2 regions of the Bartonella bennetti genome follow, and region 2 is predicted to be linked to the other one. Evidence: predicted binding sites of a transcription regulator. Region 2 holds the regulator's gene; the other holds the start of a gene.
The links. Region 2 encodes HrcA, which represses chaperone genes, less so after heat shock. Its sites were predicted from a motif close to GTTAGCACTCNCNNNNNGNGAGTGCTAAC; they were not measured.

Region 1: groES (co-chaperone GroES) is a predicted target of HrcA. The motif match lies at 1,262-1,290, and genes of this name have one in related genera.

What each region holds. Positions count from the first base shown of each region.
Region 1 is NZ_CP174576.1:1,241,646-1,245,992, reverse strand. It holds gene fumC (class II fumarate hydratase) at 1-1,106, opposite strand, end outside; gene groES (co-chaperone GroES) at 1,339-1,635, shown strand; gene groL (chaperonin GroEL) at 1,692-3,335, shown strand; gene ACJTDF_RS05555 (zinc ribbon domain-containing protein YjdM) at 3,549-3,887, shown strand.
Region 2 is NZ_CP174576.1:1,551,774-1,556,120, forward strand. It holds gene hemW (radical SAM family heme chaperone HemW) at 1-834, opposite strand, end outside; gene rdgB (RdgB/HAM1 family non-canonical purine NTP pyrophosphatase) at 831-1,478, opposite strand; gene hrcA (heat-inducible transcriptional repressor HrcA) at 1,998-3,068, shown strand; gene grpE (nucleotide exchange factor GrpE) at 3,189-3,848, shown strand; gene ACJTDF_RS06930 (stimulus-sensing domain-containing protein) at 4,097-4,347, opposite strand, start outside.

The DNA.
Region 1 (4,347 bases), 310 kb from region 2:
ACATTATATCCAATGACCGGCTTATAGACATTCAGTTCAAAATGTCCCTGGCTGGCGGCAAATGTGATACTACTATGGTTGCCAAATACTTGACAAGCGACCATAGTCAGAGCTTCACACTGTGTCGGATTGACTTTTCCTGGCATGATAGAAGAACCTGGTTCGTTTTCCGGAAGGCTCAATTCACCTAGTCCTGAACGTGGGCCCGATCCTAAGAAACGAATGTCGTTGGCAATTTTAAACAGGTCAGCTGCTAAAGCATTGAGGCTGCCATGAAAATGTGTAAGAGCCCCGTGATGAGCAAGCGCTTCAAATTTATTATGAGCGGTTTTGAAAGTAATTCCTGTGAGGGTGCTTATTGTTTTGGCAAATGCGTCATCAAAGCCTAATGGAGCATTGAGACCTGTTCCGACGGCTGTGCCTCCTTGAGCAAGCATTTGAACATCAGTGAGCGCTGTTTCAATTCGTGTGCGATTGGCTTCTAGAGCGGCGCGATAGCCTGAAAATTCTTGCCCTAATGTGAGAGGTGTCGCATCTTGAGTATGGGTCCGTCCGATTTTGATGATGTCGGAAAATTCTTTTTCTTTTTTCTGTAGGCTCCCAATAAGAGCATCAAGAGCTGGTAACAGATGTTGGCGTGTTTGCAGTGTGGTAGCAATATGTAAGGCTGTGGGAAAGGAATCGTTTGAGGATTGACTCATATTTACGTGATCATTCGGGTGAACCGGTTTTTTGCTTCCAAGAGCCCCTCCCAAAAGTACGTTAGCATGATTGGCAATGACTTCATTGACATTCATATTGCTTTGTGTGCCGGAACCTGTTTGCCAAACAGAAAGAGGAAAATGGGCATCGAATTTTCCTGCAAGGACTTCATCAGCCGCAGTAACAATCGTTTGCCCGATATTTTGCGGAAGTTTCCCTTTTTCCATATTAACGAGGGCTGCAGCTTTTTTAATAAGAGTTAAGGCATAAATCAGGGTCAAAGGTTGTTTTTCTATGCCTATATTAAAATGATGAAGAGAACGTTCAGTTTGTGCTCCCCAATAACGATCATTGCGTACGGTGATTGTTCCAAAGCTATCGGTTTCTTGACGAGTTTTAAGCATGACGATTCCTACTAATTCATTTAAATTTTTTTATACTATAAATTAATCAAAAAAATAAGTGCTAAAATTTTACACGGAAGACTATGAAAAGGTGCAGGTTAATTTTAATGAGAACCCTTGACATGGGAATACGCCATGTTTATATTCGCTTTATTGTTAGCACTCGTCACAAGAGAGTGCTAACAGGAACTTAAGATTAATTCAGTTATATTAAGTTTTAAGGATATAAAACATGGCTAATATACAATTCCGCCCACTTCACGATCGTGTCGTTGTTCGTCGGGTTGAATCTGAAAATAAAACAGCTGGTGGGATTATCATCCCTGATACAGCAAAGGAAAAACCTCAAGAAGGTGAAATTATTGCGGTTGGAAATGGTGCTCTCGATGATAGTGGAAAGCGCGTTCCTCTAGAAGTGAAAGCAGGAGACCGTGTCTTGTTTGGGAAATGGTCTGGAACTGAAGTTAAGATTAATGGTGAAGACCTCTTAATCATGAAAGAGTCTGATATTATGGGAATTTTGGGTTAATCCAATTTCTCAATTATTTTGTTTGATTATTTAAGACAACTCCAAGGAGAAATTAGATGGCTGCTAAAGAAGTCAAATTTGGCCGTGAAGCGCGTGAGCGCTTATTGCGCGGTGTTGATATCCTTGCTAATGCTGTTAAGGTAACGCTCGGCCCTAAAGGACGCAATGTGGTGATTGATAAATCATTTGGTGCGCCTCGTATCACAAAAGATGGTGTATCCGTTGCAAAAGAAATTGAATTAGAAGATAAGTTCGAAAATATGGGCGCACAAATGTTGCGCGAAGTGGCTTCGAAAACCAACGACATTGCAGGTGATGGAACAACAACGGCTACTGTTTTAGGACAAGCGATTGTACAAGAAGGTGTAAAAGCCGTTGCTGCTGGGATGAATCCAATGGATCTCAAGCGTGGGATTGATGCTGCTGTTGAAGAAGTTGTTGAGAATCTTTTCAAAAAAGCGAAAAAAATTCAAACTTCAGCAGAAATTGCACAAGTTGGAACGATTTCTGCAAATGGTGCCGTTGAAATTGGAAAAATGATTGCCGATGCTATGGAAAAAGTAGGCAATGAAGGCGTCATCACGGTAGAAGAAGCAAAAACAGCTGAAACTGAATTAGAAGTTGTTGAAGGTATGCAATTTGACCGTGGCTATTTGTCTCCTTACTTTGTGACAAATGCTGAAAAAATGGTTGCTGATCTTGATGATCCTTATATTCTTATTCATGAAAAGAAATTGTCTAATTTGCAATCTTTGCTTCCTGTTCTTGAAGCAGTTGTACAATCGGGTAAACCTCTGCTTATTATCGCAGAAGACGTGGAAGGTGAGGCTTTGGCAACCCTCGTGGTTAATAAACTGCGTGGTGGTTTGAAAATCGCTGCTGTTAAAGCTCCAGGATTTGGTGATCGCCGTAAAGCGATGTTAGAGGATATTGCTATCTTAACATCGGGTCAGGTTATTTCTGAAGATGTTGGTATTAAGCTTGAAAATGTTACCTTAGATATGCTTGGACGTGCAAAGAAAGTTAACATCACTAAAGAAAACACAACCATTATTGATGGTGCTGGACACAAGGCTGAAATTACTGCACGTGTTAACCAGATTAAGGCGCAGATTGAGGAAACAACTTCTGATTATGATCGTGAAAAACTGCAAGAAAGACTCGCAAAACTTGCTGGTGGTGTTGCCGTTATTCGCGTTGGTGGTGCAACAGAAGTTGAAGTGAAAGAAAAGAAAGACCGTGTTGATGATGCCTTGAATGCAACACGAGCAGCTGTAGAAGAAGGTATTGTTGCTGGTGGTGGAACTGCTCTCTTGCGTGCTGCAAATGCGTTGACTGTCAAAGGAAAGAATCCTGATCAAGAGGCTGGTATCCACATTGTACGTCGCGCTTTGCAAGCGCCAGCACGTCAGATCGCGATGAATGCAGGTGAAGAAGCAGCAATTATTGTTGGCAAGGTATTGGAAAATAATTCAGATACGTTTGGTTACAACACTGCAACAGGACAATTTGGTGACTTAATTGCTTTGGGAATTGTTGATCCAGTAAAAGTTGTTCGCTCTGCTTTACAGAATGCTGCATCAATTGCAAGCCTTCTCATCACAACGGAAGCGATGGTTGCTGAACTTCCAAAGAAAGATACACCGATGCCTCCAATGGGCGGTGGCGGAATGGGCGGAATGGGCGGAATGGATTTCTAATGCCTATAAGCCAAAGATAAAAGAGAAACGGGCCAGTAGGCCCGTTTTTCTTATGTTTTTTCTTTAATTTTATTCTTAAATCAACTAACAAATTTTTGCTCATTTAAGTGTATCTTATGTTCAATAGGTCTTTTTTCTTGTCTTGTTGTACGCGTGATTTACTTGTATGTGTGATTTACGATAAATAATTTTTCTTGAACAAAGGCGAGATGTATGACTCAATTGCCTCAGTGTCCTCAGTGTGATGGTCTTTATACTTATGAAGACAATGGTCATTTTATTTGTCCTGAATGTGCGTATGAGTGGCCTCAAAACAGTAATGAAGAGCTTCCTATCTCTTTTGAAGTTTATGATGCTAATGGTCAGCTTTTAGCAAATGGTGATAGCGTGATGGTCATTAAAGATCTTAAAGTGAAGGGTTCTTCATCTGTTTTAAAAAGTGGTACAAAGGTTAAGAATATTCGTTTAGTAGAGGGAAATCATAATATTGATTGCAAAATACCTGGAATTGGTCAGATGGCTTTAAAGTCAGAATTTGTAAAAAAAGTTTAATCCCAAAAATTATCATCCTATAATAATGAATCTTCCTCTCAATAATAAAAAGAAGAGAAAGAAAAAATCATCAAAATACTTATTTTACTTTGCAAGAAGTATAAAATTCATACTTTTTATTTTTTATTATAGAAAGAAATATTCTTCTTTTTATTCTGTACTATTCTTTATGCATTTCATAAGCGTTTTTGAAAAAATATATTGTTAACGTCAAAAGTTCATGAGCAGAGGCATAAAAGAAGAGAGAGCACAATAATAATAAAAAAAATAATAAAATATTATTGTGTCTTGGATCTTGTTGGTTAAGAATTTACGCTATTAGTGAAGAATGCAATGAATGCCGAATAAGAGAAAAATATCTTCTATCGGGATTTTATGAGACTATAGTTTGTGCTGCTGCACTTGACCTTACCGTTAGTTATCCCATTTTTTCTCTTTTGCATTCATGGTATAATACGCA
Region 2 (4,347 bases):
TTTCAGTGACTGCTTGATAAAACGTCCATGCGCACCTGGACCAAAACCTGCATATTCATGATAACGCCAATAAAGGAGATTATGGCATGACTCAGCACCAGGAATCGCATGATTTGATATTTCATAGGCTGGCAGACCATGCATAGTGGTTATTTCTTGGGTAAGGGTATAAAGATTTGCTGCTTGCTCTGATGCTGGTAGGATTAGTTTTCCTGCTGCATGAAGCTTTTTAAACGTTGTTCCGTCTTCTATGGTGAGTTGGTATAAAGAGAGATGGTCTGCAGCCAAATTAATGGCTTGCAAAAGTTCAGATTTCCATTGTTTAAGTGTTTGTTTGGGGCGCGCATAAATTAAGTCAAAAGATAAACGTGGGAAAATTTTACGTGCTAAATTAATAGCATGAAGAGCTTGCTTAGCGTTATGGAGACGACCAAGTTGTTGTAATGCTTTATCATTGAGTGCTTGTACACCTAGAGATAAACGGTTAACACCTGCTAAGTGATAACCACGGAAGCGATCTGCTTCTACACTAGAAGGATTAGCTTCAAGTGTAATTTCAACTTTGTCATCGATTGTCCAGTTTTTCGCGACAGCTTGTAATAAACGATCAACAGTTTGAGGTGTCATAAGGGAAGGTGTTCCCCCGCCGATAAAAATGCTTGTAATACGACGAGGGCCTATTTCATGAGCTTGTGTTGTTATTTCACGTTCAAAAGCGTTTGCAAAACGCAATTGATCTACTCCATTTATACGAACATACGAATTAAAATCACAATAAGGACATTTGCTCGTACAAAACGGCCAATGAATGTAAATACCAAAGGGCTTCGTCATGAGAGAACTAAAAAATTTTCCGCAAAGAGTTTAAAGGCGCGTGCGCGGTGGGAAAGAGGTGTTTGACCATTAAGTTTCCAGTTATGTTTTTGTGCTGTTGACATTTCACCAAAGGTATTTTCGTATCCATCAGGTAAAAAAATAGGATCAAAGCCAAAACCTTTGTTTCCCCGTGGTGGCCAAATGAATGTACCTTCAACACTGCCGCAAAAATAATCTGCACGTCCATCGGGATATGCAAGGCAAATAACGGATATAAATCGGCCTTTACGTTGATTTTTTTTAAAAGAGCCAACTTTTTGTAATTCATTTTCTACTGTTTGCATAGCTTTTAGAAAATCACGTGTACCATCGGGTTGGAGAGCCCAATCAGCTGTATAAACACCTGGTGCACCATTTAAGGCGTCTATTTCTATACCAGAATCATCAGATAAAGCAGGGAAGTTTGTGGCTTTTGCAGCTGCAAAAGCTTTGATATAAGCATTTTCTTCGAATGTTTTTCCTGTTTCTTTTGGTTCGGGCAAGCCAAGTTCTTTTACTGATTGTGTTGTTATACCAAAAGGAGCAATCAATGTGGTAATTTCATTCAATTTACCGGTATTATGCGTAGCAATAATAAGTTTTTTGATTGCTATACTTCTCATGTATATGTTTCCTAAAATGAAGCAATAATCTCGGTTTGATTAAGGGTTTATTTGTATAGAATAAAAATTGGTAACAATGTTTTGGCAATTTCAATACAACAAAAAATGTGACATCATTAAAATTTTTTTGGTAGTTGCTTAAATTTTTTATATACAATGTATTGATTCATTAAGTAACAAGATTTGGTATCAATTTTAATTTGTCAATTTTTATAGCATGAATTAATATTTTATATATCGTAAGGAATAGAATTCAAATGATTTTTAAAAATTTATTGCAGAATACAATTGATTGTATTTGTAATCAATTTAGACAATTGTAAAATAATTATTTTTAGGTTTATGAGACATAATTCTACATATTTTTATATTTATCCTAAGGTAATTATTCGTATTTGATAATGGTATTATTGTAATAGATATGCGATATATCTTTTGCGCTGTATTTAGATTATTTGACCATCTTTTTGAAGAACTTATATAATAAAGAAGTATTTTTAAAATAGTGAAACAATCGTTATGAAGCAAATACCCCTTGATGACTCCTTAAAAACTCTTGATAAGCGTTCACGTGATATTTTTTGTCATATTGTTGAAGCTTATCTTAATGATGGTGAACCGGTCGGTTCGCGTAATCTTTCGCGTCTTTTACAACAAACGTTATCACCTGCAACAATTCGCAATGTAATGAGTGATCTTGAGCATCTTGGTTTAATTTATGCGCCCCATGTGTCCGCAGGGAGAATGCCAACGCAATCAGGTTTGCGATTTTTTGTTGATGCATTTATGGAAGTAGGCGATTTACCAACCGAGGAACGTGAAAATATTGAAAATCAAGTTAAAGAAGCTGGTAATGCACAATCGGTTGAGCATTTTTTAATTCAAGCGAGTCAAATTCTTTCAGGTCTTTCACGAGGAGCAGGATTAGTTCTCGCAACGAAACAGGAAGGTACACTGAAGCATATTGAATTCGTACGTCTTGATGGAGAGCATGCTCTTGCAGTTTTAGTCACACAAAAAGGTGATGTTGAGAATCGTATTATTAAGTTACCAGAAGGTGTGACTCATGCACAATTGACAGAAGCAACAAATTTTCTCAATGCTCATATACAGGGACGTACACTTAATGAAGCAAAAATAGAAGTTGCACGTTTATGCTCAGAAACACGAGCTGCTCTTCATCAATTGTCTCAACATCTTGTTGAAACTGGTTTAGCTCTCTGGGGAGGAGAAGATTCAGATCATAAAATACATCTTATTGTTCGGGGGCGGGGCAACTTACTTGAAGATGTGAAAGTAGGAGAAGATTTAGAGCGGTTGAGATATTTGTTTGATGACCTTGAAACACGCGAAAGCATGGCACAGTTGCTTGACTTAGCAGATGAAGGATCAGGGGTGCGTATTTTTATTGGTTCAGAGAATAAATTATTTTCACTTTCTGGTTCTTCTTTAGTAGTAGCTCCTTATTGTGATACACAAAAAAGAGTCATTGGTGCTGTAGGTGTTATTGGGCCAACACGTCTTAATTATGCAAGGATTGTACCTATGGTTGATTATACAGCTCAGCTTGTATCACAATTGTTACGTTAGCATGGTTGAATGTTGTATTAGGAGTGATCATTGTGCTAACGAATAAGTAAAGAGCTCTTGATTTTTGTTTGAAAAATTTCGATATCAAGAGTATAAATTTTATGAAGGAATAGAGTTTTTATGTCTGATGAAAAAAACAAATTTGTTGATGCTTCATTTGAAAATTGCGATTTGAAGAATTCAGTTGATCGTGACGTACTTAAACAAGCTTCGGATGAGTTTTTAAACATGCACGAAGAAGATTGCTCAAACGCTGAGGCAGAGGAAATTAAGCCTGCTGATCCTTTAGTTATTTTGCAGGGTGAAAATAAGGAACTAAGAGATCAAATTTTACGTCTCGCAGCGGATATGGAAAATCTTCGACGTCGAACAGCACGTGATATAGCTGATGCCAAAGCATATTCAATTGCCAATTTTGCTCGTGATATGTTATCTGTTTCTGACGATTTGCACCGTGCATTGGAAGCAATTCCGAAAGATGCAGGTGAGAATGATTCCGGTTTGAAAACATTAATAGAAGGTGTTGAAATGACCGAGCGTGCAATGATGACAGCTTTAGAGCGTCATGGGGTAAAAAAAATTGATCCAGAAGGACAAAAATTTGATCCTCATTTTCATCAAGCAATGTTTGAAATTCCCAATGCTGATGTGCCAGAAAATACTGTTCAGCAAGTTGTTCAAGCAGGTTATATTATTGGTGAACGTGTTTTACGTCCGGCAATAGTTGGTGTAACTAAGGGAAAAGTAAAAGAAGTTTCTGTTGAATCTGAAACGGTGTAAATGTATTGAAAAAATTTTTTATCATGAAGCGCTAATTTTTAATCTACATTCGTATAAAGTATTGCATTGAATAGTTTTAAAACTATTTTGCTTTTTAAGATATAAAATAACTCAATTGTTTTTTGATTTCCGGTTTAGAAGTGACTTTGCATTTTATTTGATTTTGTAAGGATTATAATTAATTGTTCTCATTTTGTACCTGAATGATTATAGAAAGTTATTACTTTCTTTTTCATTTAGAAGGGGAGTTATTTGGCAAGTGGAAGAGTGATAATAAATCGAGCACCAATTTTTTCTTTTTTAGATGTGGGATCAACAATATTTTCAGCCATGAGAGTCCCATTATGAGCTTCAATGATTTGCCGACTAATTGCAAGGCCAAGTCCTGAATGTTGTCCAAAAGCATCTTTGCTTGACCGATCAGTATAGAAACGTTCAAAAATACGTTCAATATTCTCTGAACGAATACCGGGGCCATTGTCTTCGACAGTTAAAATGA